4 regions of the Streptomyces sp. NPDC003036 genome follow, and region 3 is predicted to be linked to each of the others. Evidence: riboswitches for the same ligand, from Rfam matches in the RefSeq annotation. Region 3 holds a riboswitch; each other region holds the start of a gene.

The links. Region 3 has a riboswitch for cyclic di-AMP ahead of ABZX67_RS20010 (transglycosylase family protein). Riboswitches for the same ligand answer to the same signal wherever they lie in the genome.
Region 1: another riboswitch for cyclic di-AMP. It lies ahead of ABZX67_RS10145 (M23 family metallopeptidase); the one in region 3 lies ahead of ABZX67_RS20010 (transglycosylase family protein).
Region 2: another riboswitch for cyclic di-AMP. It lies ahead of ABZX67_RS05730 (LysM peptidoglycan-binding domain-containing M23 family metallopeptidase); the one in region 3 lies ahead of ABZX67_RS20010 (transglycosylase family protein).
Region 4: another riboswitch for cyclic di-AMP. It lies ahead of ABZX67_RS01520 (M23 family metallopeptidase); the one in region 3 lies ahead of ABZX67_RS20010 (transglycosylase family protein).

What each region holds. Positions count from the first base shown of each region.
Region 1 covers NZ_JBEXNO010000010.1:116,042-119,620, forward strand. Annotated here, with positions in the region: gene ABZX67_RS10140 (pitrilysin family protein) at 1-1,182, shown strand, start outside; cyclic di-AMP (ydaO/yuaA leader) riboswitch at 1,434-1,599, shown strand; gene ABZX67_RS10145 (M23 family metallopeptidase) at 1,613-2,395, shown strand; gene ABZX67_RS10150 (GntR family transcriptional regulator) at 2,608-3,273, shown strand; gene ABZX67_RS10155 (HPr family phosphocarrier protein) at 3,431-3,579, opposite strand, start outside.
Region 2 covers NZ_JBEXNO010000005.1:120,840-124,418, forward strand. Annotated here, with positions in the region: gene ABZX67_RS05725 (SGNH/GDSL hydrolase family protein) at 1-671, opposite strand, end outside; gene ABZX67_RS05730 (LysM peptidoglycan-binding domain-containing M23 family metallopeptidase) at 843-1,748, opposite strand; cyclic di-AMP (ydaO/yuaA leader) riboswitch at 1,753-1,910, opposite strand; gene ABZX67_RS05735 (tyrosine-protein phosphatase) at 2,357-3,169, shown strand; gene ABZX67_RS05740 (DUF6126 family protein) at 3,194-3,310, opposite strand; gene ABZX67_RS05745 (helix-turn-helix domain-containing protein) at 3,333-3,579, opposite strand, start outside.
Region 3 covers NZ_JBEXNO010000025.1:100,197-103,775, forward strand. Annotated here, with positions in the region: gene ABZX67_RS20000 (cytochrome P450) at 1-502, shown strand, start outside; gene ABZX67_RS20005 (transglycosylase family protein) at 668-1,573, shown strand; cyclic di-AMP (ydaO/yuaA leader) riboswitch at 1,846-2,016, shown strand; gene ABZX67_RS20010 (transglycosylase family protein) at 2,020-2,730, shown strand; gene eno (phosphopyruvate hydratase) at 2,985-3,579, shown strand, end outside.
Region 4 covers NZ_JBEXNO010000001.1:315,782-319,360, reverse strand. Annotated here, with positions in the region: gene ABZX67_RS01525 (aldo/keto reductase) at 1-278, opposite strand, end outside; gene ABZX67_RS01520 (M23 family metallopeptidase) at 423-1,592, opposite strand; cyclic di-AMP (ydaO/yuaA leader) riboswitch at 1,604-1,740, opposite strand; gene ABZX67_RS01515 (PP2C family protein-serine/threonine phosphatase) at 2,016-3,047, opposite strand; tRNA gene ABZX67_RS01510 (tRNA-Met) at 3,292-3,365, opposite strand; gene ABZX67_RS01505 (carboxymuconolactone decarboxylase family protein) at 3,411-3,579, opposite strand, start outside.

The DNA.
Region 1 (3,579 bases), on a different contig from region 3:
GCCACGATCATGGCCCGGGCGCTGTCCGAGGGCACCGACAAGTATTCGGCGGAGGAGTTCGCCGCCGAGCTGGAGCGCTGCGGCGCCACGCTCGACGCGCACGCCGACCACCCCGGCGTACGCGTCTCCCTGGAGGTCCCGGTCTCCCGGCTGGCCAAGGCCCTCGGCCTGGTCGCCGACGCCCTGCGCGCGCCCGCCTTCGCCGACAGCGAGGTCGAGCGCCTGGTGCGCAACCGGCTCGACGAGATCCCGCACGAGATCGCCAATCCGTCGCGCCGCGCCGCCATGCAACTCTCCAAGGAGCTGTTCCCGGCCGACTCCCGGATGTCCCGGCCTCGCCAGGGCACCCTCGAGACGGTGGAGCGGATCGACTCCGCGGCCGTACGGGCCTTCTACGAAGCCCATGTCCGGCCCGCCACGGCCACCGCCATCGTCGTGGGCGACCTGACGGACGTCGACCTCGACGCGGTGCTCGCCGACACCCTCGGCGCCTGGACCGGCGACACCGCCGAGCCCCGCCCCGTACCGCCCGTCACGGCCGACGACACGGGCCGTGTCGTCATCGTCGACCGCCCCGGCGCCGTGCAGACGCAGCTGCTGATCGGCCGCGTCGGTCCCGACCGGCACGACCGCGTCTGGCCGGCCCAGGTGCTCGGCACGTACTGCCTCGGCGGCACCCTCACCTCGCGCCTGGACCGCGTGCTGCGCGAGGAGAAGGGCTACACCTACGGCGTACGGGCCTTCGGCCAGGTGCTGCGCTCCGGTCCCGGAGGCAACGGCGCCTCGATGCTCGCCATCAGCGGCTCCGTCGACACCCCCAACACCGGTCCGGCCCTCGACGACCTGTGGAAGGTGCTGCGCACCCTCGCCGCCGAGGGCCTGACCGACGCCGAGCGGGACGTCGCCGTGCAGAACCTCGTGGGCGTCGCCCCGCTCAAGTACGAGACGGCGGCCTCGGTCGCGGGCACCCTCGCCGACCAGGTCGAGCAGCACCTCCCGGACGACTTCCAGGCGCAGTTGTACGCCCGCCTGGCCGAGACCGGGACGGTGGAGGCCACGGCCGCGGTCGTCAGCGCCTTCCCCGTGGACCGTCTCGTCACCGTGCTCGTCGGCGATGCCGCGCAGATCAAGGAGCCGGTCGAGGCGCTCGGTATCGGTGAAGTGAGCGTCGTCACCGGCTGATTGACGGCGGGTCGGCCGCGCGTCGCCGGCCGCGTCACCGGCGGAACCCCGGCATCCATGCGGATGCCGGGGTTCCGCCGTCTGCTGCCGCTGCCCTCGCCGGTCCACCGCATGTCCGTTTTGTTGGGGAGGTTACGTGTCTGCCCTGTGGCGTGCGCTACAAAAAACCGTGTCCGTTTGGTGATTGAAAGATCAGCCGCTTAGCGTCTGATGCGCTGTCCGCCCGCTGTACCCGCCGCATCCGCGGCACCGGGCAGCCATCGCCGAATCCCCATCGGGCGCGAGCCCGGGGAGCCGGGGACCCACACGAAGTCCCTGGGGTGAATCGGACGCCTTCGCATCCGTGCGGAGGGGCCCGTAGGAGACCTTCCTGCTCCGAACCCGTCAGCTAACCCGGTAGGCGAGAAGGAAGGAAAGGATCAGCCACCGTATGGCGTTCACCCGTGCCACCGGGAAGCACCGTGCCCCGAGCCGCCTGAGCCGCAAGAGCGCACACGTCGCCGGCGTGGCGGCCATCGCCACCACCGGCGTCATCGGAACCCTCGCTTCCCCGGCGCTCGCCGCCGACGCGGACGTCCGCGCACTGGAGGACACCGGCCTCAACCAGGCGGTCATCACCGACACGCTCGCCGAGACCGTCGACGCCCAGGCCGAGGCCCAGGAGCGCGAGGCCGAGGAGGCCGCCGCCCGCGCCGCCGCCCAGGCCAAGGCCGAGGCGGAGGCCAAGCGCAAGGCCGAGGCCCGCGTCAAGGCCGCCCGCGAGGCGGAGGAGCGCGCCGCCCGCGAGGCCGAGCGCAAGCGCCTGAACTCCTTCACGCTCCCGGTCGCCGGTTCCTACGTCAGCACCGGCTACCAGACCGGCGGCGCCATGTGGTCCTCCGGCAGCCACACCGGCGTCGACTTCCACGCCCCCTCCGGCTCCACGGTCGTCGCCGTGGGCCTGGGCACCGTCGTCGAGGCGGGCTGGGGCGGCGCGTACGGCAACAACGTGGTGATCCGGATGGCCGACGGCACGTACACGCAGTACGGCCACCTCTCCTCCGTCAGCGTCTCGGTCGGCGAGCGGGTCATGCCCGGCCAGCAGATAGGCCTCTCCGGTTCCACCGGCAACTCCTCCGGCCCGCACCTCCACTTCGAGGCCCGTACGAGCGCCGAGTACGGCTCCGACATCGACCCCGTCGCGTACCTGCGCTCGCACGGCGTCAACGTCTGACCTCCGACCGCACGACCCGAGACAGACAAGGCCCCGGCTCCTCATCCGAGCCGGGGCCTTCGCCGTTCTCCGGCGCGGCCGGTCTGGCCAAAAGATATCCATGGATTTCGACCCGGCGTCGGAAATTCAGGAATGGTGCCATAGAGTCACTGAACACTCGTCAAATCGGTCGGACGCACGCTGTTTCGCGCGCATTACGTCGGAGGTTCGGTATGCGCATTCCCGCGCACTCGGTATGCACGGCGATTCGCGACGACATCGTCTCCGGCGTCTTCCCGCGTGGTAGCCGCCTCACCGAGGAGCAGCTGGCGCGCCGCTACGGCGTCTCCCGCGTCCCGGTCCGCGAGGCCCTGCGAACCCTGGAGTCGGAGGGCTTCGTCACCACCCGCCGCCACGCCGGGGCGTGTGTCGCCGAGCCCACCGAGCAGGAGGCCGCCGACCTGCTGGAGGTCCGGGCGCTGCTGGAGCCGCTCGGCGCGGCGCGGGCCGCCCAGCGGCGTACCGAGGCGCACCTCAAGGTGTTGCGGGGCCTGGTCAGGCTGGGCCAGGAGCGGGCGCGCCGGGGCCAGGGGGAGGACCTGCGGGCGCTCGGCGACTGGTTCCACGAGACGCTCGCCCAGGCCTCCGGCAGCCCGGGCCTGACCGCCCTGCTGACCCAGCTGCGGCACAAGATCGCCTGGATGTACGCGGTCGACCAGCCGCCCGCGCCCGTGGAGGCGTGGGCCGAGCACGGCGCGATCGTCGACGCGGTGGCGCGCGGTGACGCCGAGCGGGCCCGGGCGCTGACCGCACTGCACGCCGAGCGCTCACTCGGCGCGCACCGGCTGCGTGTGAGGAGTCCGCAACATCGCGTCAACACGGTGAGCGCCCGCAATTAACAACGCGGCCGTATACAGAAAGGTTCACCAAAAAAGCGGAGCCGTATCACCCCGGAATTCGGGGGCGATACGGCTCCGCCGCAAGAGGACAGGTAATTGTCCGAGGTGATGTCGAGGCGACGTCCGAGGTGATGGCCGGGACGATGCCCGAAGCCCGTCAGACGGTCTCGGGAAGCTCCTCGAGACCCTCCGCGACCAGCTTCGCCAGGCGGTCCAGGGCGGCGTCCGCACCCTCCGCGTCCGACGCGAGCACGATCTCCTCGCCGCCCTGCGCACCCAGGCCGAGGACCGCGAGCATCGACGCGG
Region 2 (3,579 bases), on a different contig from region 3:
TCCAGCGGGCCGCGCGGCGGCAGGGGCGGCCACGGCTGGTCCGGGTCGGCGGGGACCTCCACGCCCAGGACCTGGCCGGCGCGGAGGGCGACGCGGGTGTGGCCCTCGGCGGACAGGTGGAGCCGGTCCGCGTCCCAAGCCCGTCTGTCCTGGACGGTCTTGAGGGACCAGAGGTCCAGCACGGGGCAGCCGTAGCGGTCGGCGACGGCGCGCACATGGCCGTTGTACGTGGCGATCTTGCCGCGCAGGTGGCGCAGCACCGGCACGCCGCGGGTGTCGAAGCCGGTCGTCACCAGCACGGTGCCGACCACCGACGTCAGGTCGGCGACGGCCCGCTCGAAGCGTTCGGCGACGTCGTCGGGGTCGCTGCCGGGCCGGATGATGTCGTTGCCGCCCGCGCAGAAGGTCACCAGGTCGGGGGCGAGCTCTTTCGCCCGCGGGAGCTGTTCCTCGACGATCTGGTCGAGGAGCCGTCCGCGTACGGCGAGGTTCGCGTACCGGAAGTCGTCGGGCTCGGGCAGCCGGTCGGCGAGGAGCACCGCCAGGCGGTCGGCCCAGCCGACGAACGTGCCGTCGGGTCCGGGGTCTCCGACGCCCTCGGTGAAGCTGTCACCGATCGCCACGTACGACCCGAATACGTCACTGTCTCTGAAGGTCGAATCGTCTGCCACGGGAGCACATCCTGCCTCCTTCCCTGTGACCTACGCGACCGTAAGGAGGGGTTGACGTAGCGTGAGATATGCCACCGGTCAAGATTCGTCCAAGCCGGAATACGCCGCTGCCCGGCACCGTGGAGCGCGGTACCGGGCAGGGCGGGTGGCCGACGGCGCGTCGACGGTGCGTCAGATGGAGACGCCGTGCTGGCGCAGGTACGCCAGCGGGTCGATGTCCGAGCCGTAGCTGGGGCTGGTGCGGATCTCGAAGTGCAGGTGCGGGCCGGTGGAGTTGCCGGTGGACCCGGAGAGGCCGATCTGCTGGCCGCCGCTGACGCTCTGGCCGGAGGAGACGGAGAGCTGGGAGAGGTGGGCGTACTGCGAGTACGTGCCGTCGGTGTGCTTGATGACGACCTCGTTGCCGTACGAGCCGCTCCAGCCGGCCGAGACCACGGTGCCGGGGCCGACGGCCTTGACGCTGGTGCCGGAGGAGGCCGCGAAGTCGACACCGGTGTGGTAGCCGGAGGACCACATGGAGCCGGAGGCGCGGTACGGGGTGGTGATCGAGGAGTCGACCGGGGCCGTGAAGCCGGAGCCGGTGCTCTTCGGGGCGGACTGCGCCGGGGCGGCCTTGGCCGCCGGGGCCTCGGCCTTGGCGGCGGAGCGGGAGGCGCGGGCCTCGCCGCGGTCCTCGTCCGCCTTCGGCTTGGCCTTGGCCGGGGCGGCCTTGGCGCCGAGGGTGAGCTCCATGCCCGGGAGGATCAGCGACGGGTCCTCACCGATGACCTCGCGGTTGTCCTTGTACAGCTTCTGCCAGCCGCCCTTGACGTTCTTGTTGTGGGCGATCTTGGCGAGGTAGTCACCGGCGACCACGGTGTACGTACGGGGCGCGGGCTTGGCGGCGGCCTGGGCGGTCTGCGCGGCGGCGACCACCTGCTGCGGAGCGGTCGCCGGCGCGGCGCTCTGCTCCGCGGCGTGCGCACCGGTGGCGCCGAGCAGCGGAAGGGCGATGGCCGCGCCACCGGTACCGGCGGCGATGAAACCACGCGTGAGCGTGCTGGACTTGGGACGGCGGTGCTTACCCTTGGCGGGCATGGCGAATTCCTCTCCGGCGCCTGCGAGGTGAGCTGTCGGGTTCGGGCTGGAGATGCCCGGCCGCGTGGTGACGCGACTTAACCCCGAGCCGGTCCCGGAATTCCGGGATCGGCGGACTTACCTGGGTCCCCCGCTCCTGCCACACGTGGGTGGGTGCTGAATTCCGGGCCGGCGGCAGGATTCGGCGGTCCGGCCGGATTGCGGTGACCGTAGGACAGTCGGGTCGGCTCGAACAAGCCGCCGCTTTCCCGAGTGCATTCCTTTGCACCGCGCCGTCGCGGATTACCGGTCACCCTCCGTGGATTACGGATCATGAATTCCCGGTGAGCGCAGGGGAATTGCGGAAGAGGCCCGGCCACGGACGGTCACTTTTATGACGCTGCTCACGCGCCGAGGCCCATGTCCCGTTCTATCGGGGCACGTTATGCCGAACACCCCAATACGGACAGAAGCGTCATACCTCGACGAGCCGTCGCAGGCGCACCGAGGGCGGACAGGCGGACGGATCGAGCACCCGTGCGGATGATTGCCCCGGGAACCCAATGTCGTATCGTCGGATCGCGACATCGTCGGCGGCCGGCGCCGACGTCAGACGCGGAGGAGTCCCCGTGACGCAGCAGGTGCCGCAGGCCCCGTCGAGCGAGCCCGAACTGTCCGGTGTGCGCAATTTCCGGGATGTGGGCGGGCTGCCGACGGTGGACGGGCTGCGCATCCGGCACGGGCGGCTCTACCGCAGCGGCCACCTGGCGCACGCCACCGGGGAGGACGCGGCGTTCCTGGGCTCCCTCGGGCTGCACACGATCTTCGACTTCCGCAACGCCGCCGACCAGAAGCTCGAAGGCCCCGACATCGAGCTCCCCGGCGTACGGAACGTGAACATCCCGCTCACCGACCCGGCCGACGGCGTCGAGTTCTGGCGGATGGTCCGCGACGGCGACCTCGACCAGCTGCGCCAGATCCTCGCGGACGGCCAGGCGGCGGCACGGATGTCGGAGTCGTACCGCACGATCATCAAGGAGCGCACGGCGGAGCACAGCCGGGTGCTGCACGCCCTCGCCGAGGACAGCGTCCCGGCGCTCATGCACTGCGCGGCGGGCAAGGACCGGGCGGGGCTGTCGATCGCGGTGACGCTGCTGGCGGTCGGCGTCGAGCGGGAGGCCATCGAGGCGGACTACCTCAAGTCCAACGACCCGCACCGCCGCTACAAGGTGCACCGCAGCGACAGCTCCCCGGCCGGTATGTCGCCCGAGGTGATGGAGCTGCTCAGCCCGCTCTTCGACGCGCGCCTGGAGTACCTGGCGGCGGCCTTCGCGACCATCGAGGAGACCTGGGGCACGACCGACCGGTACCTCTCGGAGGGCCTGAAGCTGACGCCCGAGACGCGGGAGCGGCTGCGCGAGCGGCTCCTCGACGCGGGCTGAGACCCGGGGCCCGGGTCGGGCTCGTCAGCCGGCGCCCAGCGCGAAGAGCAGGTACAGGAACGCCGCGAAGAGGTGGCCGGCCACCAGGTAGGCGAAGAGCCGGACGACGAGCCCGCGCGGGAACTTCACTTCGTAGGACATGGGGTCCTCCCTCTCGGGGACGTCAGCGGTGGGTGCCGGGGCCGCCGAGGCACAGGTCGGCCGCGGCGCTCTGCAGGAGTGTGTGGACGAAGAGCAGCTCGGCCCCGCGGCGCCCGGCCGCGGCGATGCGGTGCGGGGTGAGCGAGTCGAAATGCGCGCTGTCGCCGGGGTCCAGGACGTGGACCACGTCGCCGAGCACGAGCCGCACCCGGCCGGCGAGGACGTAAAGCCACTCCTCGCCCGGGTGGACGCGTACGAGATCGCTCTGG
Region 3 (3,579 bases):
CAACCCCGGCGAGCGCGCCCGGCTCCAGGAGTCCCTCGCCGCCGGCGAGCACGGGCTGCTGGAGACCGGGGTCGAGGAGCTGCTGCGGTACGACGGGCCCGTGGAGCTCGCCACGTGGCGGTTCGCCACGGAGGAGCTCACCATCGGCGGGGAGCGCATCGCGGCGGGCGATCCGGTGCTGGTGGTGCTCGCGGCCGCCGACCGGGACCCGGAGCGGTTCGCGGAGCCCGACACCCTGGACCTGGCGCGGCGCGACAACCAGCACCTGGGGTACGGGCACGGCATCCACTACTGCCTCGGCGCGCCGCTCGCCCGCCTCGAAGGGCAGACCGCGCTGGCGACGCTGCTGACCCGGTTGCCGGACCTCCGGCTCGCGGTGGATCCTGCCGATTTGCGGTGGCGCGGGGGGCTGATTATGCGTGGACTGCGCACGCTCCCGGTCGAGTTCACCCCCTTTGGGAGGGGTCCCAGCGGGGCACCGGAAATGACGATCCGTCAGTAATGTGATCTTCGCGTAATCTCCCCTGCATCGACTTGTGACTGACGTTCGAATGCCGCTACGTTCACCGTCACCTCAGCAGTCACGCGAAAGGCACACCGCATGCGCTCCGGGAACGGCAGGCACCGTCGACCCCGTCAGGCCCCCGCCATCGTTGTCGCGGCAGGGGTGACCGGATCCGCCATCGCCCTTCCGCTGCTCGGCGCCGGCTCCGCGTCGGCCGTCGACGCCCACACGTGGGACCGGGTCGCCGAGTGCGAGTCCGGCGGCGCGTGGAGCGCCGACATGGGCAACGGCTTCTACGGCGGACTCCAGCTCTCGCAGGAGACCTGGGACGCGTACGGCGGCAAGCAGTACGCCCTGCGCCCCGACCTCGCCAGCCGCGCCCAGCAGATAGCCGTCGCGGAGCAGGTCTACGCCGCGACAGGCGTCAAGACCTGGGAGACCTGCGCCCCCATCGTGGGCCTGGGCGGCGCCACCGGGGCGAAGCCGGACGCCACGCCCGACGCGTCCTCCGGCACCGCGACGCCCGAGGCCGCCCCGGACGCCGCTCCCGGCGCGTCCGCTCCGGCCGACGCCGGCCAGCCGGTGGAGCCCACCGAGCCGGTGACCCCCGCCGACCCGGTCGAGAGCCTCCTGCCGGCCGAGCCCGCCGCGCCCACCACGCCGGACGCCGCGCCGGAGACGTCGGCCCCGGCCGCCCCGCCCGTCCCCGGCAACGGCAAGCACCGCGGCGCGCCCGACCCGGCGGAGCCCCCGGCGGCGACGGACCCGACCGCGACCGACCCGGCCGCGCCGGAGGCCGAGAACCCCACGAGCGCCGACAATTCGGTCAGCGGGCGCGAAACGGACGGCCACACCTCGCGAGGTGACGGCGCGACACGCGACCTGGCGGACGCCCAGCCGGGCGCGTACACCGTCCGCCCCGGCGACAGCCTCTCCGCCATCGCCGCGGCGAAGGACCTCGAAGGCGGCTGGACCGCCCTCTATGACGCCAACCGCCAGACCGTGGGCGCCGATCCGGACCTCATCCTGCCCGGCCAGAGCCTCGATCTGGCCCCCGCGCAGCGCTAGGTGGCGGGGGTGTTGGTACCCCTATGTCCGGGTCTGCGTCAGTGAGACATGAGTCTCTTTGTGCCAACTGGCGCCTCACGAACGCACGATGTGTCCGATCCGCCCCTCACCTGCGCAAACGTCCGTCAAGCGCAGGGCGGTAGGGGCGGATTGACCCGGATGTCCGTCTTTGAACTTCACCGGGCTCTGTGATTACGGTCTTCATCGCTCGCCATCGCGGGCCCCTTCGACCGGTACGCCGAATCCTGCCGCCGGACGCAAGGGAACAGTCGTCGCGTCATGCGCCGAAGGCAGGAGCGGGGGACCCAAGGTAGGTGCCGGCCCCCGGCCGTCGAAGGACGGTCCGTGAGCCGGCTTGGGGTGAGGCCGCGCGAGTCGCGCGGCGGGGCAGCTCATCAGCCCTAACCCGACAGCTCACCTCGCAGGCGTCGGTGAGGAGAATCTCCATGCTGTTTTCCAGCAAGGTTTCCGGCAAGGCCAAGCACCGTCGCCCGTCCAAGGCGGTCCGTTTCGCCGCGTTCGCCGGCATCACCGGCGTCGCCGTGGCCGCCCCGCTGATGGGCGCCACCTCCGCCTCGGCGGCCACCTCCGCCGAGTGGGACAAGGTCGCCCAGTGCGAGTCCGGCGGCAACTGGTCCATCAACACCGGCAACGGCTACTACGGCGGCCTGCAGTTCTCGGCCTCCACCTGGGCCGCGTACGGCGGCACCGCGTACGCCGCCACCGCCGACCAGGCCAGCAAGGCGCAGCAGATCGAGATCGCCGAGAAGGTCCTGGACGGCCAGGGCAAGGGCGCGTGGCCGGTGTGCGGCGTGGGCCTGTCCAACGCCGCGTACGACGGCGGCGCCGCCGAGCGCACGGCCGAGCAGCCCACCACCCGCAGCGAGCAGCGCACCGCGCCGAAGGCCGCGCCCAAGGCCGGGGAGGCCCCCAAGGCCGCGCCCAAGGCCGAGGCGAAGAAGACCGTCACCACCCCGACCGGCAAGAAGGTCGCCAAGGGCGACGGCGAGTACAAGGTGAAGGCCGGCGACACCCTCAGCACCATCGCCGAGGCGGAGAACGTCGAAGGCGGCTGGCAGAAGCTCTTCGAGCTGAACAAGGACATCGTCGAGGACGCCGACCTCATCTACCCGGGCCAGCAGCTCCACCTGAGCTGACCCCCCGACGGCCCCGGCCCGAGTCGCCCATGCGGCGGCGGGCCGGGGCCTTCGCGGTTACCGGCAGGTAAACCTTGTGGGCTTTTGCCCCGTAAACAGGGCCCTTGGGTCGTTTTTCGTCCCACGAGGCGGGCGTCGGCTGGCCCCGGCCCCCCGGCCGGATAGGCTCTTGTCGCACGGCGCAAGGCCAAAGAGACCCTGCACCCTGCACCGCTCGCGTCACACATTGCGTCACATCCCAGAAGGAGATGCTCGTGCCGTCCATCGACGTCGTCGTAGCCCGGGAAATCCTGGACTCCCGAGGCAACCCCACGGTCGAGGTCGAGGTCGGCCTCGACGACGGCAGCACCGGCCGTGCTGCCGTCCCGTCCGGTGCCTCCACCGGTGCGTTCGAGGCCCTCGAGCTCCGCGACGGTGACAAGGACCGCTACCTCGGCAAGGGTGTCGAGAAGGCCGTCCTCGCCGTCATCGAGCAGATCGGCCCGGAGCTCGTCGGCTACGACGCCACGGAGCAGCGGCTGATCGACCAGGCGATGTTCGACCTGGACGCCACGCCCGACAAGTCGTCGCTCGGCGCCAACGCCATCCTCGGCGTCTCCCTCGCCGTCGCGCACGCCGCCTCCGAGGCGTCCGACCTGCCGCTCTTCCGCTACCTGGGCGGCCCGAACGCGCACCTGCTGCCCGTTCCGATGATGAACATCCTGAACGGCGGCTCGCACGCCGACTCCAACGTGGACATCCAGGAGTTCATGATCGCCCCGATCGGCGCGGAGTCCTTCTCCGAGGCGCTGCGCTGGGGCGCCGAGGTCTACCACACCCTGAAGAAGGTCCTGAAGGACAAGGGCCTGT
Region 4 (3,579 bases), on a different contig from region 3:
CCGCCGACCTTGGTGGCGACGATGACGTCGGACCGGTTGCCCCGGGCGGCCATCCAGTCACCGATGACCGTCTCGGACTCGCCGCCCTGGTGGCCGGGGGCCCACGACGAGTAGGTGTCGGCGGTGTCGACGAAGTTGCCGCCGGCTGCCGTGTACGCGTCGAGGACGGCGAAGGACTGCATGGCGTCGGCGGTCCAGCCGAAGACGTTGCCGCCGAGGCCGAGGGGGAAGACGTGGAGGTCGGACGTACCCAGCCTGCGAAGGGGAAGTGAGGTCATGCGATACCTCAACACCCCACCCGAGGTGGTGTATTCCGGGCATCCGCCCATGGGGCGAAGGAACCGGCGGCCCTGGCGTCGGGGGGTGGAACGCCAGGGCCACCGGAGTCTGCGGGCCGTCGGACGGTCAGTCCGTCAGACGGTTCAGACGGTCAGGCCCTTGCCGCGGAGCCACGCCAGCGGGTCCACTCCGCCGCCGCCCGCCGTGTGGACCTCCAGGTGCAGGTGCGGCCCGGTCACGTTGCCGGTGGCGCCGACGCGCCCGATGGTCTCGCCGGTGGCGACCTTCTGCCCCGCGCCCACCGTCATCGAGGAGAGGTGGCAGTACCAGACCTCGGTGCCGTCCTCCAGCTCCAGGACGATCCGGTAGCCGTACGAGCCGGACCAGCCGGCCGACTTGATGGTGCCGCCGTGCACGGCCTTGGCCGGGGTGCCCGTGGGAGCCGCGAGGTCGAGGCCGGTGTGGTAGCCGGAGGACCACATGGTGCCGGCCTGGCCGTAGGTGGAGGTGATGGTGTACGAGGAGGTCGGCAGCGCGTAGCTGCCGGCGAGCTTGGCCAGCCGCTCGGCCTCCGCCTTGGCCGCGGCCTCCGCCTCGGCCTTCGCCGCCGCTTCGGCCTTCGCCTTCGCCTCGGCGGCCGCCTCCTTCTCGGCGGCGGTCTGCTGGGACTTGGCCAGCGCGGCCGCCTGCTCGGCGGCCTCCTTCTCGGCCGCGAGCTTCGCCGCCGCGTCCGCGGACGCCTGCTGCTGCTCGGCCTGCTGGAGGATGCGCGCCCGCAGGGCCTCGCCGGCGCTCGCGCCGCCTTCGGCCCGGTCCCCGGCGGGGCCGTCGTCGGCGGCGAGGGACCCGGCGGTCAGCGGCGCGGCGGCGGTCAGCCGGGCGTCCGCGGAGGCGCCGCCGGAACCGTCGTCGGCACCGTCGTCGGAGATCAGGGAGCCGATGCCCGGCATGGACTCGGCGTCCGGAAGGCTGTCGGCTATCGCGCCGGACAGGTCGGGCAGGGATATGGAGACCGCCGGCTTGTCCTGCGCGGTGGCCATCCCTCCGGCACCGACGGCCGCGATGACGCCCACGCCCAGGACCGTGGAGCTACGGGCCAGCCCGCCGCGCTGCTTGACCACGCGGTGGCGGCCACGGACGGGACGGACGGTGTCCTCGGTGGGGTTCCACTCCTCCCACTGGCCCTCCGCGGGCGCACCGGAACCGGGGCCCGGGCCGAAGGAGTCGACGAAGTGGGGGGCCGGGGAGGCGGGGGCGGCCGGGGAGGCCGATGGAGCAGACGGCGCTTCGGGGGCAGGCCTGTTGGACGCCACGGGGGCGCACTCCTTTCCTTCCTTCTCGCCTACCGGGTTAGCTGACGGGTTCGGAGCAGGAAGGTCTCCTTCAGGCCGGCGATGCGGCCCGATTCACCCCAAGGTGGTGGTTCCCCGGTTCCCTTGCGGAATTCGGCGCGCGCGCACGGTGCCGTCGCTCTTGCGTCGGCTGGGACGACCGCGCTGCGTTATCGAACGTTAATAGACGCGGGGTCGTGATTCCAAGCCGTTCCTACTGATCATTAACCACGTAGCCCCCGGCATACCGCCTCACAAACGGGCATAGGCAGCCAAGTTGACTACCCCTCACACCCCGTGTGCCCCACCACACTTTCTGACGGTTAGTCAAATGTTATGCGGAGGGCTCCACACCGATCACCCTCCGTGCCCGGCCGCCCCGGATGCTCCCGCCGCCCCGGCCCGCTACCCCTGAGGCTTGCTCACCGCCAGCAGCGCGAGGTCGTCGGTCGTCCCCCCGCCCCCCGTATGCCGCCGTACGTCCTCGACCAGGGCGTCCAGCAGCTCCCCCGGCCTCGCGAAGCTCCGCCCCGCCAGCCGCTCCGCCGGGTCGTAGAAGGCACCGCTCGCGTCCCGCGCCTCGGAAAGCCCGTCCGTGTAGAAGAGCAGCGTCGCCCCGGGCGGGAACGGCACCTCGTCCGCGCGGTCGGGCCACGGCCCCAGGTCCGCCATCCCCAGCGGCAGCGCGGGCTCGGTCGGCTCCAGCCGCTCCAGGCCCCCGTCGGCGTACAGCACCAGCGGCTCGGGATGGCCGCGGTTGACGATCCGCACCACCGCCTCGCCGCGCGCCACCTCGGCCAGTACGGCGGTGGTGAAGCCCTCGAAGGCGTCGAGCCCGTCGCGCCGGGTCCCCTCCCGCGCGAGCGCCCGCTCCAGCCGCTGCGACACCCCCTCCAGCGAGCTCTCCTGCTCGGCCGCCTCCCGGAACGCGCCCAGCACGACCGCCACCGCCTCGACCGCGCCCATCCCCTTCCCGCGGACGTCCCCGACCACCAGCCGCACCCCGTAGGGCGTGTCCTGCACGGCGTAGAGATCGCCCCCGATGAACGCGTCCGCCTGCGCCGCCTCGTACCGCGCCGCCACCCGAAGGCCACCGATCCGCTCGGCCGGCGTCGGGAGCACGGCGCGCTGCGCGGATTCGGCGATGCCACGGGCGGAGGCGAGCCGCTCGCCGCTGCGCCGCACGACCCGGTTGATCATCAGCGCGAACGCCGAGACCGTGATCAGGGTGACGAGCTCCGTGATCGACGGGGCCTCGTCCAGCGTGCCGCTGTGGAGGCGCAGCCCGACCAGCGCCAGGACGGCGGCGGCCCCGGCCACCAGGGTGATCCGTACGGTGAAGAACGGCGCGGCGACGAGCGGGGCGGCGGTGAACAGCGGCACGGCCGTGAACCGGGGCGGCGTCAGCAGGTCGAACACCACCCCGCCGACGATCATCAGTACGGGCACCACCCGGAGGAAGCGGCGTACCTTCGCGCGTCGCGCGCTCCGACCCCAGGTCCTGTCGCCGTTGTCACCCACGGTTACGGACGGTAGGCGGGCCCCGCTCACACCGACCGGAGCCGCGCCGCAGGATGCCCCGCCATCGGCCGACCGGGCGACCACGCAGGACATGCAGCACACGCACGACATGACGACGAAGACCCGGTGCCTTGTGGCACCGGGTCTTCGTCGTCATCAGTAGCGGGGACAGGATTTGAACCTGCGACCTCTGGGTTATGAGCCCAGCGAGCTACCGAGCTGCTCCACCCCGCGTCGGTAAACACCACCCTACGCCATGCGGAGCAAGATCAACACCAATTACTCGCCCGGCACCTTCGCCGTGCTGAGGGCGATGCGGTTCCAGGTGTTGATGGTGAAGATCAGCGCGAGCAGCCGCCCGAGCTCGCCCTCCTCGAACTGGGCGGCCGCGCGCGCGTATACGTCGTCCGGCACGCCCTCCGCCGCGACCAGCGTGACGGCCTCGGTC